2 regions of the Neobacillus sp. NPDC058068 genome follow, and region 2 is predicted to be linked to the other one. Evidence: riboswitches for the same ligand, from Rfam matches in the RefSeq annotation. Region 2 holds a riboswitch; the other holds the start of a gene.
What was found. A riboswitch is a leader RNA that binds a small molecule or an ion and turns the genes downstream of it on or off. The one in region 2 is predicted to bind fluoride.
Positions count from the first base shown of each region.

Region 1: another riboswitch for fluoride. It lies ahead of ACFVSW_RS17365 (response regulator); the one in region 2 lies ahead of crcB (fluoride efflux transporter CrcB).

Region 1 is NZ_JBHVSI010000014.1:112,070-122,481, reverse strand. It holds gene ribD (bifunctional diaminohydroxyphosphoribosylaminopyrimidine deaminase/5-amino-6-(5-phosphoribosylamino)uracil reductase RibD) at 1-463, shown strand, start outside; gene ribE (riboflavin synthase) at 474-1,112, shown strand; gene ACFVSW_RS17375 (bifunctional 3,4-dihydroxy-2-butanone-4-phosphate synthase/GTP cyclohydrolase II) at 1,132-2,325, shown strand; gene ribH (6,7-dimethyl-8-ribityllumazine synthase) at 2,338-2,805, shown strand; fluoride riboswitch at 2,816-2,875, shown strand; gene ACFVSW_RS17365 (response regulator) at 3,189-5,939, shown strand; gene ACFVSW_RS17360 (CheR family methyltransferase) at 5,949-6,803, shown strand; gene ACFVSW_RS17355 (ATP-binding response regulator) at 6,745-8,340, shown strand; gene ACFVSW_RS17350 (sugar ABC transporter substrate-binding protein) at 8,371-9,327, shown strand; gene ACFVSW_RS17345 (GAF domain-containing protein) at 9,656-10,412, shown strand, end outside.
Region 2 is NZ_JBHVSI010000015.1:140,770-151,181, forward strand. It holds gene ACFVSW_RS18165 (sulfite oxidase) at 1-846, shown strand, start outside; fluoride riboswitch at 1,127-1,188, shown strand; gene crcB (fluoride efflux transporter CrcB) at 1,253-1,651, shown strand; gene crcB (fluoride efflux transporter CrcB) at 1,654-2,016, shown strand; gene ACFVSW_RS18180 (dihydrofolate reductase family protein) at 2,236-2,778, shown strand; gene ACFVSW_RS18185 (DUF3995 domain-containing protein) at 3,207-3,788, shown strand; gene ACFVSW_RS18190 (ArsR/SmtB family transcription factor) at 4,064-4,342, shown strand; gene ACFVSW_RS18195 (MIP/aquaporin family protein) at 4,433-5,119, shown strand; gene arsC (arsenate reductase (thioredoxin)) at 5,182-5,601, shown strand; gene ACFVSW_RS18205 (MFS transporter) at 5,654-6,865, opposite strand; gene ACFVSW_RS18210 (DUF2087 domain-containing protein) at 6,950-7,528, opposite strand; gene ACFVSW_RS18215 (NADPH-dependent FMN reductase) at 7,797-8,390, shown strand; gene ACFVSW_RS18220 (ABC transporter permease) at 8,429-9,487, opposite strand; gene ACFVSW_RS18225 (ABC transporter ATP-binding protein) at 9,484-10,209, opposite strand.

The DNA.
Region 1 (10,412 bases), on a different contig from region 2:
GCTTGGCAAGACGAAAAAACAACCAATTCGAATCATTTTAGATACACATTTAACGATGCCGCACGATAAAAAAGTTATTACGGATGAGCAGTCACAGACGTGGATTTTCACCGGATCGGAGGCAGCGGCTGAAAGGATTGCTAGTTTTCAACAGCCGCATGTAGAAATCATCCAACTTTCGCAGCCAACCATCGACATTACCGAGTTACTGACGGAGCTTGGAAAACGTCAGGTGATGAAACTTTATGTAGAAGGCGGTAAAACCGTCAATGCAAGCTTTTTGAAATCAGGCTTGGTAAACCAATTGATCACCTATATTGCACCGAAAATTGTCGGCGGGAATAGGGCAGTACCCATGTTTGCTGATTTAGATGTCCTGCAAATGACAGACGCTTACGAATTGAAATTTCAACATGTAGAAGTGATTGGCGAGGACCTGAAAATAACGTCGGTACTGAAATGAGGTGTAAATCATGTTTACAGGAATTGTAGAAGATTTAGGTAAGGTCAAAGCGATCAAAAGTGGGTCCAATAGTATGCAGTTAACGTTAGAATCGAAAAAAATTGTAGAAGACATTCATTTGGGTGATAGTATCGCGGTAAATGGCGTCTGCTTAACCGTCACCGCTTTTTCAACCAACACATTTACAGTTGATGTTATGCCGGAAACGGTGAAGGCAACCAATATCCAGTCGTTCCAAATTGGTCATGTGGTCAACCTGGAACGGGCGATGCCGGCAAATGGCCGGTTTGGTGGTCATTTCGTTTCAGGGCATGTGGATGGAACAGGTGTCATTTTACGAAAAAGGAAGCTTGAAAATGCGGTATATGTTGATATTGGCATCAAAGAAGAACTGAGTAAATATTGCGTACTGAAAGGTTCGATAGCGATTGATGGAATCAGTTTAACGATTTTTGATGTGCAGCCTAGACAGCTGACTGTTTCGCTTATTCCCCTCACGTTTAGTGAAACGATACTAGGGATTAAAAGAGAACATGATGTCGTGAATATTGAAAATGACATGCTTGGAAAATATGTTATTCATCAATTGGAGCGCAAGCAAGAGAGTTCGCCGATTACGATGGATTTTTTACGACAAAATGGATTTTAGAAAAGGCGGTGTTTTGACTGTGTTTCATACCATTGAAGAAGCAATTGAAGATTTGAAAAAAGGTAAAATTATTATCGTGGTCGATGATGAGAACCGTGAAAATGAAGGAGATTTCTTGGTGCTGGCGGATTATGCAACACCGGAGAATATAAACTTTATGGCTACACATGGCCGCGGTTTAATCTGTACGCCCATAACGAAGGAATTAGCGGCACGTCTCGATTTACATCCGATGGTCCAGCACAATACAGATAACCATCAAACGGCTTTTACGGTTAGTATTGATTACAAAGATACAACGACTGGTATTAGTGCATTTGAGCGTTCTGAAACGATTTTACAACTGTTAGATCCAAACGTAATCAGCTCAGATTTTCGCCGGCCTGGTCATGTGTTTCCGCTTGTAGCCAAGGAAAATGGTGTACTTGAGCGAAATGGACATACGGAGGCAGCGGTTGATTTTGCGAAACTTTGCGGAGCTCAACCTGCCGGGGTCATTTGCGAAATTATGAGTGATAACGGTGAAATGGCAAGGGTGCCGGAACTAATGAAATTTGCTGAAACGTATGAGTTGAAACTGGTGACGATTGCCGATTTAATCCGCTATCGTTATCAACATGAGCAGTTAGTGAAACGTGAGGCATCAGTGAAGCTGCCAACATCATTTGGCGAATTTCAGATGATTGGCTATTCCAATCATCTAGACGGGAAAGAGCATGTAGCGATCGTGAAGGGGGATCTGCTTAAAGAAGATGAGGCACCGCTTGTACGAATCCATTCTGAGTGTTTGACAGGTGATGTTTTTCATTCAAAACGCTGTGATTGTGGGCCGCAATTGCATCTTTCATTAGAAATGATTGAAGAAGCGGGCCGAGGTGTTGTCCTCTACATGGAACAGGAAGGCAGAGATATCGGTTTGCTAAATAAATTAAAGGCCTATGAGCTGCAAGAGCAGGGTTATGATACGGTTGAAGCAAACGAGAAATTAGGATTCCCAGCAGAAATGCGTGATTATGGTTTATCCGCACAAATGCTGCGCGATTTAGGGATTACGAAGGTGCGTTTGATGACAAACAATCCTGAAAAAATGGAAGGCTTAATGAAATATGGCATTGAAGTGGTCGAGCGCGTGCCGCTGGAAATTGATGCCGTAGCAGAAAATAAACATTATTTAATGACAAAAAAAATAAAAATGAATCATATTTTAGCATAGGAGAGATGACAAATGGGACAAGTATTTGAAGCACAATTAATCGGAACAGATTTAAAAATTGGTATAGTGGTAGGAAGATTTAATGAGTTTTTAACATCTAAATTGTTGGGTGGTGCAATGGATGGCTTGAAACGTCATGGTGTGTCTGAAGAAGCTATTGATATCGCATGGGTGCCAGGTGCGTTCGAGGTGCCATTCATCGCGAAGAAGATGGCGGAAACAAAAAAGTATGATGCAATTATCGGATTAGGTACCGTCATTCGCGGATCAACTACTCATTACGATTACGTATGTAATGAAGCAGCTAAAGGGATTGCCAATGTGGGCTTAACAACTGGTGTGCCAGTTATGTTCGGTATTGTAACAACAGAAACGATTGAGCAAGCGATTGAGCGCTCTGGGACAAAATCTGGTAACAAAGGCTACGATGCGGCTGTATCCGCCATTGAAATGGCCAATTTGAATCGTTTATTTAAATAAATTATTTCTAAATTAAATAGGCGATGGAATTCGCCAAAACCGCCTTAAGGCTAATGACTTCTATCAGAGAAGTCATTATTTCTGGTAGAAGTTTGTTTTTTAGGTGGGAAAATATCAATTTTAGCGGGTTATTTATCTCGAAAAAGGTCTATTAATTAAATTTGGGGTCAGTCCTTGCTACGGTAAGTAGCGGTGACTGGCCTTATTTTTGTAAAAAAAATTTTGTTTAGTGTTTTGTAAAATGTGCTATAATTTGTCGTAAAAAGGTTGTTTTTTAGTCTAACAATTAAAGGGTTTATTATGTTTTTTGATATCTGAATATTGTGAAACTATAAACAATCGTTGAAACATTAATATAAAGGGACAACATGGTAGGAGGCTGTATGAAATTTAGAACAAAGCTCTATATGAGCACAGGATCAATAATCGTTTTAATTTCAATCTGTGTCATTATTTTAATGAATATGCTGGAACAATCTTTGGTGAATATCGATGTAGTTATTTCCGATAAATATGAACGAATCAATATGGCTTCAACGATTAAATACGAGACAGTTAATATTGCCCGAGAGTTGAATGGGATTATCCTCAATCAATCAAATGAAACGATTGATACTTCCATTAATGCTTTGGAAGACTCGAACATCAATATCAACCAAGCGATGGAGTCACTTGAAAGGATAGATAGTAAAGAAAAGACTCATGAATTTATTGCAAAATATAAAGTACTCCGGGAATCTTATCTAACTAAAGTACAGCAAGTAATTGCTATTAAAAAAATCGATCCTAAAGTGGTAATCCAACCAGAGATGTTGAACGATTTGAAGCTCACCAGGGAAAGAATGCTTCAAAATGCGGAACTTCTCCGCGGATTGCAAGAACAAGAGATGAAAAATGAACTTTATCGATCCCGAGACACCTACCATTGGGCTGTTACGACAATTTATGTGTATCTTGCCATCTGTTTGAGTTTAGGAATAGGAATTATCATTTGGATCATTAGGGGGATGACAAAGAATCTCAACCAGGTAACGACTGTCATGAAAAGTGTGACCAATAGCGGCACCAATGCTCTGCCGCGGATTGAGATTTTCTCTAAAGATGAAATTGGTGCTATCGCCGCTGCTTTTAACAAAATGGTTTCAGAGCTAGAGGAACATAGCAAACGAGAGAAACAATTAATAGAAGAAGCAGAGGAGCACAGCTGGCTTAAAACAAAAATTGCTGAATTACTAGCGATGTATCCGGAAGCTAAAGATGTGAAAATGCTGGCAGAATTGTTCATATTAAAGCTTGTACCTATGGTAGGAGCTAGTAATGGTGTGTTTTATATAAAGACAGGAAAAGGGAACGAGCAGTATTTGAAAAAAATCGCTGCTTACGCATTTTTTAATCAAAATAGGGACTTTGAATCCTTTCGGATAGGAGAGGGTCTAATTGGGCAATGTGCACTTGAGAAAAAGCCCATCTTCCTAAATCATGTTCCCGATAATTATATAAAAATACAGTCCGGTATGGGAGGAGCGTCACCGAAAAATATTATTATTTTACCGATACAAAATGAAGATGAGGTACTGGCTGTTATCGAAATTGCCTCCTTTGAAGCGTTCAGTCCTTCCCAAATCCTGCTCCTTGAAGAAGTGATTCCTACTACAGGAATTACGCTAAAAAGTATGTTAAATCACATGAAGGCGGAAAGATTATTACAAGAATCACAAACCTTAACAGAAGAACTTCAAGCTCAATCTGAAGAACTGCAATTACAGCAAGAAGAACTAAGGACGACAAATGAACAACTGGAGGAGCAATTTGCAGCCTCCGTCCTAAAAAAAGAAGAGCTGGAGAAAGTAAGAGAGGAACTAGAAGAAAAAGCGCAACAATTAGAAATCAGCTCCCAATATAAATCAGAATTTCTTGCTAATATGTCCCATGAGTTAAGAACACCACTTAATAGTTTACTCATTTTAGCACAAATCCTTTCCGAAAACGGTGAGGGCAATCTGACAGCTAAACAAGCAGAGTATGTTCGCACAATTTATTCATCTGGAAATGATTTATTACATTTAATCAATGATATTCTCGATTTAGCAAAGGTAGAATCAGGTAAACTAGAAGTGATTCATAGAGAAGTAGATTTACATAATGTAGAAGATTCCATCAAACAGCAATTTTCACTGCTAGCCAATAAGAAAAATATTCAATTAATCGTTCAAGTCGCACCTGATTTACCATCAATTTTCTATACGGATGAACATCGTTTGCTGCAAATTTTAAAAAATCTGCTTTCAAATGCCTTTAAATTCACTGAAAGCGGCAGTGTTTCACTACTTGTTCGGAAGGTAATAAAAGAAACTTCCCGGCAGCAGCGTTTACACGGAGAATCTATGCTTGCCTTCTCTGTGATTGATACAGGTATTGGCATAGCTAGAGAAAATCATGGAACGGTATTTGATGCCTTTAAACAAGCGGATGGAACGACAAGTCGAAAATATGGGGGTACAGGACTAGGATTATCTATTTGCCGAGAAATAGCTTATTTATTAGGCGGGTTTATTGAGTTAACGAGTCAAGTAGGAAAGGGCAGCACCTTTACTTTATATCTGCCTTACGATCAAGTAAACGAGCAGAAAGAGGTAAAAGCTTATATTAAGGAAGCTTCGGCAGGCCTCGAGACTGAACATGATACACCAGAAGTTCCTAACACAAAGGATGAAGAAGATAGTAGTAATAAACAAATCGGAACCTCATCGCTAAAAAATAAAAAGGTCCTCATTGTCGATGATGATATCCGAAATGTTTATGCACTTACGATTGCCTTAGAGAAATATGAAATGGAAATTCTTGTAGCAGAAAATGGCCGCGAAGGGATTGATATCTTAGAAGAAAATTCAGATACAGATATCATTTTAATGGATATTATGATGCCCGAAATGGATGGATTTGAGGCAATACGGGCAATTCGGAGCAGGTCTAAATTTACAACCTTACCGATTATTGCCCTTACAGCTAAGGCGATGAAACACAGTCGCGAAGAATGTTTAAATGCAGGAGCAACGGACTATATCAGTAAGCCGCTAAACTTAGATCAGTTATTCTCGCTTATGCATGTATGGTTGTATAAAAAGGAAGGATAAGTGATTACGATTCAAAAAAAAGAAAACCTACAAAAGCAAACACCGAGCCAAGTGGTAGAAACGATTGAAATTGATCTGCTTCTTGAAGCGATTTACCGCTTTTACGGCTATGATTTTCGAAATTATGCCCGCCCCTTCATTCAAAGAAGAATTTGGCAACGTGTGCAAAAAGAGAATCTACCAAGTATTTCTGCTTTGCAAGAAAAAATATTGCGTGATTCGAATGTTATGAATGGTCTATTTTCTGATTTTTCTATAAATGTAACGGAAATGTTTCGTGATCCTTACTTTTTTAAGTGCCTGCGAACAAATCTCATTCCATTAATAAGAGATTATCCTGAAATTCGAATTTGGCATGTGGGCTGTTCAACTGGGGAAGAAGTGTATTCAATGGCCATATTGTTACAGGAAGAGGGCCTATATGAAAAGACGAAAATTTATGCCACTGATATAAACACAAATGTATTGGAAAAGGCGAAGAAAGCTACTTTTTCTTTAGAAAATATGCAGCTCTACACCAAAAATTATTTATTAGCTGGCGGGACGAGGGCTTTTTCAGAGTATTACAAGGTGGCTTTCGACCAAGTTGTTTTTCACCCTGATCTCCAAAAAAACGTGGTGTTTGCTGAGCATAATTTAGTAACAGACTCTTCATTTCATGAGTTTGATCTAATTATTTGTCGGAATGTCCTCATTTATTTTAATAAGGATTTGCAAAATGATGTCCATCGGCTCCTCTATGAGTCCTTGAGTTTATCAGGATTTCTAGGGCTGGGAAAAAGAGAGGGGATTAGATTTACAAGTTATGGAAACTGTTACGAAGAATTTAATACAACAGAAAGACTATACCGTAAATTTAAATAGCACCACTACTCAAAAAGTTAATATTTTAATGGTGGATAATCATCCTGAGAATCTACTGGCATTGGAAGCGGTCCTCTCAGCTCCGCACTATAACTTAGTTAGTGCTACGTCAGGAAACGCGGCGCTGAAAAGTCTGCTTAAACAAGAATTTGCTGTTATTTTACTAGACGTACAAATGCCGGGACTAAATGGCTTTGAAACAGCTAAACTAATTAAGGCCAGAGAAAAAACAAAGCATACTCCGATTATTTTCATAACAGCTATCAGTCAAGATATGGAACATGTTCAACGCGGTTACTCCGTAGGGGCAATTGATTATATCTTTAAACCATTTCAACCTGAAGCATTGAAACAAAAGATAGAGAAATTTGTAGAAATCTATCAAAAACATAAAGAGGAAATTAGCAAGAGTGAGATACAGCTTTCTGCGGAATTAAATGAAGTGAATAAAAAGTTAGATGAGACAACCTTGGATTTGCAGAGGACAGAAGCGTTAGCAAAGGTAATTAGTGAAACGTTACTCGATACCATTGTTACCTTTGACGGTCAAAGGTGTATCCTATCGGTAAATCCAGCTGTAAAAACGATGTTTGGCTATAGTTTGAATGAATTAGTCGGACAGCCTATCAGCAATCTTTTTCTACATGTGAAGGGAGACGATGGAAATCACCCTCCGGATTTGTTCTTTTCCTTAATCAATCCATTTCTGGGTGGTGTGATCGAAGCGGTTGCATTAAGGAAGGATGAAAGCGCGTTTCCTGCGGATATCCAGATTGGTGAGACGGCAGTAGAGGGTCAACAAATTTTTATTTGTACCATTCGTGATGTGACGGAAAGAAAGCAGATGGAAGAAGTTAAAAAACAGCAATTAAATCAGGAAATGTCACGACTGGATCGATTGAATTTAATTGGCGAGATGGCTGCAGGGATTGCCCACGAAATTCGCAACCCGATGACCACCGTTTATGGATTTTTGCAGGTGGCAAGAGGCAACCGTGATGGATTGCCAAAAGAAATTGTTGACCTCATGTTGGACGAATTAAGCAGGGCAAATTCTATTATTACTGAATTTCTTAATTTGGCTAAAAATAAGGTAAGCTATAAAAAAATCCAAAACATAAATACGATAATTGAGGCATTATTTCCGCTTATTCAAGCTGAAGCCTTACGTTCAAGAAAACAAGCTGTGCTCGATTTACATGATTGCCCCGACCTCTCCGTAGATGAAAAAGAAATTCGCCAATTAATCTTAAATATTGTCTTAAATGGTCTTGATTCTATGTCGTCTGGAGGGCAGCTTACGATAAAAACATATGCAGAAAAACAAGCAGTCATTTTGGAAATAAAAGATCAGGGGAAAGGGATTAGCCCAGAGGTTTTGGAAAAAATCGGAACACCGTTCTTCACAACGAAGGAACATGGAACAGGATTGGGCCTCGCGATCTGCTATAGTGTAGCTGAACGCCATCAGGCAGATATTGACATCGAAACGGGAGACGAAGGGACAACCTTTTTCATTCGTTTCAAACCAAACTAAGGAACATCAAAATAGAAAAGGAAGGTTTGCATGTTAAATAGGAGCAAGCTATTTCTTCTTACTCTTACTATTATTTCTGCAATTTTAATTGTTTTTAGCTATAAACAACTTGTCGATAAAAAGCCAGAAGCCGTATTTGTATTAAGAACCTTGGACAATGAGTATTGGGAGATTATTCGCGCAGGTATTGAGCAGGGATGCTTAGATTTTGGGATAGATGGTAAGGTTATGGCATCAAGAAATGGAACAAGCGAAGAACAAATCAAGATATTAGATAATGTTCTTGAAGAACATCCTGATGTACTAGTAGTCTCTCCGGACATTTCATCTGATATCATTCCTAAATTAGAAGAGTTTGTTAGAAGAAACATTCCCGTATTGATGATTGATACAGATGAGCTTACGGTAAAAAAAACGGCATATATTGGTACCAATAACCTAGATTTAGGGCGAAAAGCAGGGGCATTGATGGCCTCAATGCTGCATCCCGGAGATAAAGTGGCCCTTATCGGTAGAGAATCACCAGTGGAAAAAGAACGGATAAAAGGTGCTAAAGCCAGTTTAGAAGCTGCAGGGATCAACATAGCGGCAGAAAGTATAAAAATATCAATTAATGATAAGAACCAAAATCAAAAAGTGACCAAGGTAATGGAAACCATTTTGCAGAAGCATCCAGATCTTAAAGGTATTGTTACCTCAACTGATTATCTTGCCATTCCTGTAATTAAGGATCTTCAAGAACAAGGCCTTTCCATTCCCGTCACAGGAGCAGATGGAATAAGCAAAATGCTTGAGTTAGTAGAAAAAGGTACAATAACCGGTACAGTAGCGCAAAACCCTTATGATATGGGATATTTAAGCGTTCAAGCTGCATTAAAGGTGACAAAGGGAGAAACGATCAAAAGGAACATTGATAGCGGTGTCGATATTGTCACGAAAGATAATGCGAAAGAGAAGCTGGACTTCTTGAAAAAGGTGTTGAAATAAAATACTCACTAGCCTACGGTCATTCCTGGAGTCAGCTTCCCGTTACAGGAGTTATTAGAAGAAATAATAGAAGAAAGTCTTTTGAAAATAACTAGAATTGCTTGTGATGTCTGAACCCCTTGCCTTTGAGTCTCTTTTTTTATATATTTAATAGTTTAGTATCTTTTCATGAAATTCTTTATTCCTTATATTAAATTAATGCAAAATATGTAAAATAAGAGGAGAATAGAGGACATGAATTAAACTTGAAAATAACATATAGGCCATAATTATTAACGGGAATTTATAATGTTAGTTGTATTATCCTCTATGATTGGAGACCGTGTAAATGTTAAGGGAACAGACGAGATATTCTCGCCTTGCGAATATAACAAAAATAATAAATACAAAGTTAGAACTACGAGAAGTTTTACAGCATGTAACAACGGCCATATCTGAAGAAATTGTTCAATGTAATGCTGTTGGTATTTATTTACCCCAGGAAGATGGAACGTTCAGAGGATTTGCAGGAAAACCGGATATCATAAATGGTATGACGCTTGATATGCAGGTAATTGAACCTGTACAAGATTTATTGGCAAGAGAAGTTATAGAAACCAAAAAAACCATCTACATCCCTGATACTTCTAAGGATAATCGGCCGGATCCGAGATCAGTCGCGGCCTTTAAAATTAAATCCTTATTAGCTCTCCCTATCTCAGTTGAACAAGAGTTATTTGGTCTAGTTTTTTTATTTGATTATGGAACTCCAATGAATCTAACAGAATCAGAAATTCAAAGTGTCGAAGCTTATGTGAATATGGCTGCAGTCGCAATACAAAACGCGAAAAATTTAATACAAAAGGAAAACCTTATTGCTGAAAAGCAGTTGTTACTTGATGTTACAAGTGATTTATCGAAGTGTTCCTCGATACAGGAAAGCCTTGATAAATGTTTTTACTACTTAAGAAAGACTTTAGAAAGCAACAATTTAGCTGTCCACCTCCTAGATCCGCTAGACAAAAACTCAATTAGCTCAACAAAGTTAAGTAAAGATAGTGATTGGACAGAAGCAGATTGGATGGAGATCCATAAAGCCAAAAGCT
Region 2 (10,412 bases):
ATATATTCAATGCCATCTAAAACGATGAAAGTGGTTTTAGAATGTGCTGGTGATAAGCGAAAGTTATTTAAACCCAAAGTATTTGGAGAGCAATGGGGAAAAGGAGCAATAAGTCAAGGCATTTGGAAAGGCGTAACTTTAAGAACCTTATTGCAGTACACAGGATTACATGATTCCGCAAAAGAAATTGTTTTCGAAGGCTATGATAATGGAATAAGACCTGATTCTAACCAACTATTTAATTTTTCAAGGAGCTTACCCATTGAGAAAGCCATTGATCCAGAAACTATTATTGCTTACGAATACAATAATCAACCCATCCCCTTCAAGCACGGATTTCCTCTAAGATTAATTGTTCCTGGATGGTATGCCATGGCATCTGTAAAATGGATTAAAAAAATTACAGTGATTGACAAGGAATATAAAGGACCTTTTCAAGCAATTGATTACGTTTACTATCCGAACAAAGAAAACGATAGTGGAAAATTCCCCGTTACCACACTCAATGTTAATTCAACGATTCAATATCCATTAAATATGCAATTATTGCATACAGGAGTTTATGAAATTAAAGGGATTGCATGGTCTGGTAATGGGAAGATCGCAAATGTAGAGATTAGTATTGATGGAGGTAAGTCCTGGGATACTTGTCACTTAACCACTTCATCAGAGAAACAATCATGGGTTCGTTGGAATTATAAATGGGAAGCACTAAAAAAGGGAGAATACACCATACTTTCAAAAGCAAAGGATTCTAATGGGAATATTCAACCATTGGACCCAACGTGGAACAGGAAGGGCTATGGTTACAACGCTATAGATAGAATAAAAGTAAAAGTTGAGTAATTTTTTTAAAAAAGGCTGTGTTAAAGACCATTGTTGATTTTGAGTACAATGTTGATTGGAGTGGAAGGCGCGAGACTCCTGCGGGAGTAGCGGGACAGGTGAGACCCCGCAGGCGCTTTAGCGCCGAGGAGGCTCACCGCCCGCCCCGCGGAAAGCGAAGCGCCTGGAACGGAAATCAACATTCACTTTTAACACAGCCCTAAAAAAGTAAGCTCCTTTTTTGCTATTGGTCTTTTAAAAAAACCTTCTTGATTAATTAGATTTTTTGTATATAATCATTATTATAATAGGCGATGGAGTTCGCCATCAACCGTCTTTGTGACTAATGACTCCTACCAGTGGTTATTCTTAATACTGGTAGGAGTCTATTTTATTTTAAAAGAAAATTATGTAAGGAGTCTTTTGAATGAATGTAATTGCAGTTGGGTTAGGTGGCTTCTTTGGTTCTATTTTTCGCTTCATGGTTGGAAAAGCGATTCCTTCTCAGTCAGGTTTCCCGTTAGGAACCCTGGTAATTAACCTAATGGGTTGTTTATTTCTTGCATGGTTTTTTACCATTACGGCAAAACAAAAAAATATTAATCCCAATTTAATATTAGCTATAGGAACAGGTTTTACAGGTGCATTCACCACTTTCTCAACATTTTCAGTGGAAACCCTGAATTTACTTAAAGATCAGCAATATTTTATTGCCATTTTATATGTGGCGATAAGTATATTTGGGGGAATAACACTAGCCATAATAGGGACGAAATTAGTATCGTTAGATTTTAAAATAAAACGAAAACCAAGGGGGAAATCATAATAATGATATTTGTTGGACTAGGAGGCATTTTTGGCGCAATTTCGAGGTTTTTGCTTGGAAAATGGTTCACAAGTAAGACTTCCGGAGTTTTCCCCTTCGGAACTTGGATCATTAATATTAGCGGCTCGTTTTTACTTGGTTTTCTTGCTATCTTAAATCTAAAAGAAGCTATTCCGGAGTGGACTTGGCTTTTGTGTGGTACAGGCTTTCTTGGAGCATATACCACCTTTTCAACTTTTGGATATGAAACTATACAAATGTTACAGTCAAGAAAAACAAAAAACGCTTTATTCTACGTTACAGCTTCGGTATTATTAGGTGTATTTTTTGCTTGGATAGGAAGTCTTTTAGGAGATGTTTTATAATTAATTATATGGGGAATTTAATTAACTTACAGATTATTTCAATCAATAAACCAAATGCCAGGTCATAAAGTTTGAAAATTTATAATAAAGTTTGTTAAAAACCCTGTATTAATAGGGTCTTTTTATCCTAAAACTCCAGGTGTATTGTTCAATTAAAGGAAATTTTAAGAGTTTTATAGAAATATTTAGACAATTCGTTTTTAAAGGAGTGATGTCTGAATGGCGAAATTGATTTATCATATTGCAATTACACTTGACAATTTTATTGCAGATTTGAATGGAGTTGCTGACAATTCTATATTTTTACACGAGGGTGATCATGTTACAGATTTCATATCCGATATTCAGAAATATGATGCGGTATTAATGGGTGGAAAAACATATGAATACGGCTTTCAATTCGGTCTTAAACCGGGTGAACCTAGCCCTTATAAGTTGAAGCATTATATTTTCTCCAACACCATGCAGTTTGAATCAAACGATGAAGTGAAATTAATTAAAAATAACGCGATTAGCTTTATACAGGATCTCAAAATGAAGGAAGATGGAAAGTTGTGGCTCTGTGGGGGAGGTAAACTGGCGGGTTCATTAATTCAGCATAAGCTTATTGATCAATTAGTCTTAAAAGTTAACCCTGTAATGATTGGAACGGGGATACCTCTATTTGGCAGTGTTAAACCTCGTGTAAATTTGGAATTAGTTGGCATGAAGCGATATTCGAACGGAGTCCTTAAACCTACGTATAATATTAATTATTTTTAGTATTAAATGTTAAATAAGTTCTTTACTTTATAAAAAAGTTCTTTACTGATGTCCTCTATTTTTAAATAGGGGGCATTTTTATTTTATTCATTATTCGGAGTGTTAATCAGCAATCGGGCCAGTTTGTTGAAGAAGGATATTTTCTGTTTTTAGCGAATTTAGTTATAAGTTATGCTACTGTCGTGGACCAGAGGGAATTATTTTAGAGTTGGTGGAGAGAAACAAATAAATTAAGGGTAATTAATAGTTATCGGGCCTGGGCCATCAATTCGTTGACCGAACGAAGAAATATTTTATTTTGGTGAATTATATAATAATAAGAGCTTCATAGTTATATCATTTTAGGGCGCATACCCTGAATAAGGATTAACGTCCTTAAGTACTAGTCTTACACAAAGGGTCCTAGGACACTGTGGAGGTGATCGTTAGTGAATTCGAATCTGTCGTCGAAACCATCGCAATCAAAATCAACCGTTTGGGCTGGGGGCGCTGTTTTTGTATGGTCCATTGCCTATATGCTGCCACACCTATATTGGGCTTTAGGCGGAAGAATAGGGGTGTCCCTACTAAAACCCGGAGTGGCTGCATCTTCACAGTTTGAACTAATTAATTGGATCTCGTTACCAATCTTTATTGTTGCGGGACTCGTAGGTCTTGGTTTCATTTATTTAGGCAAAAGTAAAATTCTGCGCTTATTGTTGCTTTCCGTAACTGTGTTAGGGTGTTCGATAGCCACTGCTCATGGCATTTTTGGCATTATCTATCGTGGCTTGCAAATCGCAAGTGTGATTGGCTTGGAGAATGGGACATTTGATATCCACGATGATATGTACGTGGTCTGGGATATGGTCATTTTCGAACCGTGGTTTTTGATTGAAGGCATTTTACTTGCCATTGCAGGATGGTGTTTTTTGAAAGGAGCACGGAGCAGGAAAGTTTGGCTTGGGGTGTGTGTGGTTGGCACGATTGTTGGATTGGTCACAGGGATGCTGGGTGTGCGATTTGCATAGTTAATCTGTTACAGATATCGACTGATGAGCAACTTTTATTCAACTGAAACTTAAATTAGCTAGAGAAGAATCTATTTTGATCAATATAATGGATTCTTTTTATTTATCGTAAAACGCTGGCTTGTGAGGTTTTAGTGACAAACTTTATTTCAAAGCAGCAATTGTTTTACAAAAAATTAATAAAATACAACTTGCAATCAATATATAAGTGGAATATTATATAAGCAAATCGTTATATAGCAGGGAGGGAATCTTTTTTGAAGAATCTTGAATTGATGGCGAAACAGTTAAAAGCTGTGAGTGACCCTAATCGTTTAAAGCTCTTGGCTTGTCTAAAAAAAGGGGAAGTATGTGCTTGTGATTTTGTTGATGTTTTAAATATTTCCCAACCTGCTGTCAGTCAACAATTGAAAAAGTTAAAAGAAGCTGGAATTATTGTCGAAAGATCAGCAGGAACATGGAAGCATTATCGATTAAATGAAAGGCAACAACCGTATATTCAGGCTATTATTGACCATTTGGATGAGATTTCATTTATACGTTGCGACTGTTAAACGCTTGTAATACTTTTTTAGTCAAGATGTACGAGGGATAGGTAGATCTTGTTTTGCATCAGGAATTTCTTCATCAAGGGGATTAAAACAATGAAAGAAAAGATTATTAGTGAATTTTTAGGAACCTATTTTCTTGTTTTTGCCGGGACTGGTGCAGTAGTAATAGATACTATGACGAATAGTTTAACACATGTTGGCGTAGCCATTACATTCGGGCTGGTCGTAATGGCATTAATTTACACGTTTGGTCACATCTCAGGTGCCCATTTTAACCCTGCAGTTACCATTGGATTTTTAATTCATAAGGATATTACTAAAAAGGAAGCCGTTTATTATATTTTTACACAAATTATTGCAGGGATTGCAGCTAGTCTCACCTTATTTTCTTTATTTGGAAATGTGGCGTCTTTAGGTGCTACGCTGCCAAATGGTACATGGGCACAATCGTTTGTTTTAGAATTCATCCTTACATTTTTCTTAATGTTTGTTATTTTTGGAGCTGCTGTTCATGGTAAAGCAGCAAAATCCTTTGCAGGAATAGCAATTGGGGCAACAGTGGGGTTAGAAGCGATGTTTGGTGGACCGATTAGTGGTGCCTCGATGAATCCAGCAAGATCGATTGGTCCAGCGATCGTATCAGGAACACTTCAACATTTATGGGTGTATATTATTGCAACTATTTTAGGGGCCATGTGCGCGGCAATCATTTATAAATTACTAGACGATAAAGAAAACTCGCCGATTGGCGAGCCCGTTAGGGCGAAGTCAGAGGCGTAGTTGCACTTATGCCTGATAGGAAAGTAATACTTTCCTATCGGCTACAAAAAGGAGCGAGCAACATGTCTAAAAAAACAATTTATTTCCTATGCACAGGAAACTCATGTCGCAGCCAAATGGCAGAAGGATGGGCAAAGAACTATTTAGGTGATGAGTGGGAAGTACGCAGTGCGGGTATTGAAGCACACGGGCTAAACCCCAATGCTGTAAAAGCGATGAAAGAAGCTGGAGTCGATATTTCCAATCATACTTCTGATATTATCGATGCAGATTATTTAAACAATGCAAATTTAGTTGTCACGCTATGTGGTGACGCTGCTGACAAATGCCCAATTACCCCACCAAAGGTAAAACGAGTGCATTGGGGATTTGATGACCCAGCAAAAGCACAAGGAACAGATGAGGAAAAATGGGCCTTCTTTCAGCGTGTCCGTGATGAAATAGGAGATAGAATCAAACGGTTTGGTGAAACAGGAGAATAAGACAACCCATAACCAAGTGTGCATTCTTTAAAAAGGGGAAGAGAGGTACCATTCAAATGGTACCTCTCTTTCGATATGATTTGGTTGAAATGGTTACCATTAGGAAAATGGCAACAAGAATATAGGCAATACCTCCAAGCAGACCCAAGGAACGAGGTGTGAGGTATTGTAGTGCGGATCCGGATAGAAACATAGACATTCCCAAAATAGTGTTTGAGATTGTTGCCAGGAGCCCAAACATGGTTCCTTGATGCTCCTCGGGAATTTCCTTCATGAGAGTGGTGTCAAAGCACGCATTTCCAATCCCGGACATAAACGCAGCACCACAAAATATAAGAAGTGCGAAAACCACTAAATGTGTTCGGCTTAATAAGACGAGAAATACCCCTTCAAGTAATAGACATACTAAACCTGTAACAAGGAAATTTTTTCGTAGTTGATTGGCGACTGAAAAGCTTAACATTAAACCAATCCCTAATGCACCATAGAAAAGACCTACCCCAACATCTCCAAGCTGAAACTCATTAATCGCATAGACGCTGATTAGAACATTATCAATTCCATTCATAGAAGCAATTAATATCTCACATAAAAGAAGAATTTGAACAGGAACAGACATCAAGATTACCTTTTTGAAGGTTGAGATTGGATTTCCCTTATTAGACTCATCTACTTTTTCCATGTTTTTATTTTTGGGAAACGTAATAGTCGAGATGATGGCTCCAGCTCCTAAAAATGAAACTGCATTTAACCAAAATGTCACACCAGCCCCAAAAATAGATGAAACGATGCCACCTGAAATGGCTCCAATGATTAAAACAATCCCGACCATTACTTGCTCCAAACTATTCACTTTCACAAGATGCTCTTTGCTCACGAGACCAGCAATCCCCGATTTTCTTGCAGGTCCATAAATAGCTTCTCCTGAAGCTAAAATAAACGAACTACAATAGACAATCCAGAGATCCTCCTTACTGTGAACGAATAGGAAAGATAAGGCAACCACAACTCTTATAAGGTCAGTTGTGATTAATATTGTCTTTCGCGAAAATCGATCTACCAGCCTTCCCACTATTGGACCAAAAAATAATGAAGGTACCAGCCGAATGGCTAGAGTCGTTCCCACCGCCAAGCCTGACCCTGTTAAATGCAGAAGCATAGCTAACACAGCTACGGAACTAAAGCGGTCGCCAATCCCATTCACAATTCCAGCTAAAAATAGCCTCAGATATTGTTTTTCTTCCTTTAAAAATGAAATACCCATATCAATCACCTTCTTTTACATATATCTAATTTCACATTCATCTAATTAGTTGTGCAAAAAAATACGGGTGCCGGCAAACACCCTTTAACTCAACCACCATAACTCAACCGGATTTAATTCATATTGATTGTTTTCTCGGTACATATATTGGCACATAATAAGTTCGCGTCTTAATGTTGCATAATCCTCATGATATTGCTTTAAATATTCATTGATCTCTTTCTCTTGGTAAACTTTCCCGAATTCTAATCCTTTGATCATATGGGCTAGTACAACAAGCTTTTTCTTTCTTTGTGCAGGGTAGTTTTTCAGTTTCCCATCTTTTGTGAAGAAATTTTTGATGATAGCTGAACGTTCCTCTTCAGTAACCGACATTTCCATTTTTGCATCGCCTCCTGTTCCAACAGATAAAATGCCTTTAGCACTCATTTCCAATATTTTTGTATTAAGAGAAAAATAGATCGTATTTTTATCTCGGCGTTCTTTTATAAGTCCAACCTCACGCAGCTTCGTCATATGGTGTGTAATCGTTGGCGGTTTAAGCCCTAACGTCTCGGCAATCGCTTGCCCATTCAAAGGACCTTGCTTTAGCAAGGCGATAATCCGAATCCGTGTCAGATCACCTAATGCTTTATGGAATTCAACAATTTTGTTTAACTGCATTCGTTAATCCACCTGCTTTCATATTTATCTAATTAGATATTAATCAAATTAACTTTAATAATCAAGGGGTAAAATGATTTTTTTAAAGCTAGGTTCCCTTCCCTTAAAACACTATTTGGTGTCGCTGACTGGTCGAAAAATGTTGTGAATTTGGATTAAAATTATTGACAAGTGGAGAATAAAGTAATATTATTATCTCGAATTAAAAATATTTTAATTTGTAATAAATGAAATTGAGAATTTTGGTTTTGAGGAGATGCTGTTATCTATGGGTTTTTTAGATAAATTATTTGGTAAAACACAAGAGGAGGAAACGAAAATGACAAAATTAAACATTGGTATTATTTTAGGAAGCACACGTCAAGGACGTGTAAGCCCACAAGTTGGAGAATGGGTAAAAGGAATTGCTGACAAGCGCGGAGATGCAAATTACGAAATCGTTGATATTGCAGACTTTAATTTACCATTCTTAGGTACAACTGATGGTTCAGAACCAGGCATCGCTGCTTGGAACGAAAAACTAGCAAGCTTAGATGGATTCGTATTCGTTGTTCAAGAATACAACCACAGCATCACAGGCGCATTAAAAAATGCTCTTGACTTTGCACGTGAAGCATGGAATGACAAAGCTGCTGGAATTGTCAGCTATGGTTCAACAGGCGGTGCCCGTGCAGCTGAACATTTACGTGGGATCTTAGGAGAATTGAAAGTAGCTGACGTTCGCACACATCCAACATTGTCTTTATTTACAGATTTTGAAAATGGCAGTGTCTTCAAACCAGCAGAATTGCACTTAACAAATGTAAATGCAATGCTTGGTGAAGTAGTAGCATGGAGCGGAGCATTAAAAACAATCCGATAAAATAATGAAAGAGGGAATGGTAACATTCCCTCTTTTTTCTATAAGGTACGATATTTTTTCAAGGAGATAATATTCAGCAAGATGAAGATGGCTGCGAAAATAACTAATGCGAGGAGATCGCCGCTGATTTCGCTGAAGCTGGCACCCTTATACATGACGCCCTTTAAGGCATCCCCTGCATAATACATTGGAATAATCTTCGCGACTGCTTGCAACCAATTGGCCATCCCTTCAAGCGGGAAAATCCCGGCAAAGAATATTTGCGGAATAACGGCTATCGGGATAAATTGTATCATTTGAAATTCTGAAGCCGCAAAGGTCGATAACAGAATCCCTAAAGAAAGTGCCACCAAAGCGAGCAGCAAGTTAATCAATAGCACATTCCAAATCGAGCCGGCAAGGACTATATCTAATACATTGATCGCATAAAAGACTACAATCATCGTTTGAATGACAGCGAATATTCCATAACCAACTAAGTAGGCAGTAACAATTTCTGCTCTTCGAATCGGGGTCGATAATAACCTTTCTAATGTCCCTGTTGTCCGCTCGCGCAAAAGACCTATTCCTGAAATAATAAAGACAAAGAAGAAGACAAAGAAACCAACTAATATCGGGCTAAGGACATCAAAAAAGACAGTATCCGCATTGCCGTATACGTAGTTTACATCGATACTCTTTGGTGTTACGGTTGGCGCTGGTCCAGAACTTTTCAACATAATCTTGGCTTGGAACTCGGCAGCAATCACCTGGTTTACCTTCATTTGCAGCACTTTTGCATTTGAAGGATCGTCATTCCGCAATGTCAGCTTCAGTTTTCCGTTATCCTGCTGCAGCAAGCCGTCAAGGTCGTCATCTACCACCGTATCCTTAGTAACGAACTCATATTGTTTTACCTTTATGTCTGCTTTTTTAAATGCATCTACTAAGCCGCTGTCAACCTTCAAGACTCCTAATTTAGGGTCGACGGTGTTGCCGTTAAATAGAAAGAACATCAAGGTTAAAATTAATAGGGGTGCGACGAATAATAAGGCTAAGGTGCGTTTGTCGCGGAACATTTGCTGGCAGATTCTTTTGATTAGCGCTAAGATCCTCATGCCTGTTTCACCCCTGCTTTCAGGAATACCTCATCAAAATCGTCTGTTTCGTATAACGCTTTTAACTCACTTGGCGAACCGCTGGTTAAAATCCGTCCATCGCGGACCATGGCGACATAATCACATTTCACAGCCTCATCCATCACGTGTGTGGTCACGATAATCGTTTTTCCTTCTTCATTTTTCAAGCGTAAAAATTCTTTCCAAATCGACAATTTTAATTCCGGGTCAATTCCCACTGTTGGTTCATCTAAAATTAATATTTGGGGGTCTTGAATTAGTGCGATAGCCAGTGATAAGCGGCGTTTCATTCCGCCTGAATATGCCGCTACGCGCTTTTTTAGGTCGCCCGTCAGATTTACTAAGGTGGCAACGTAAGTAATCCGCTTTTTCTGCACTTCCTTATTTAAGCCAAAAAGTGAGGCAAAAAACTTCAGGTTCTCCTCACCGGTTAACTCAACATAGAGTGCGTCCGATTGGGCCATATAACCGATTTCCTGCAGCAAACCAAGGTTGGGCATCTTTTGATTTAATACATGAATCGTTCCAGTATCAGCCTTTTCCATTCCGACAATCATTTTGACAAGTGTGGTTTTACCTGCCCCCGAGGGACCGATTAACCCGAATAATTGACCTTTCGGGATTGTTAAGTTAACACCATTCAAAACGGGCTTTTTACCATAGCTTTTATTGACATCTTCCACTTTAATAGTTGGATCCATCATTTACCCTCTCCTTAGGCAATCTCAGTAATGAACACTGTGTTTACCATCTCTATACCGTTATTTTATGATGGGATGACTGGAATTACAATGAACAATAATGGGCAAAGTGTTCATTTCAAGCAGAACGCGAACTTCTGATTCTTACGACATATTTTCTGGCGCTCCCTTAGGAATTTTTTGTATATTTGTCAGCCAGACGG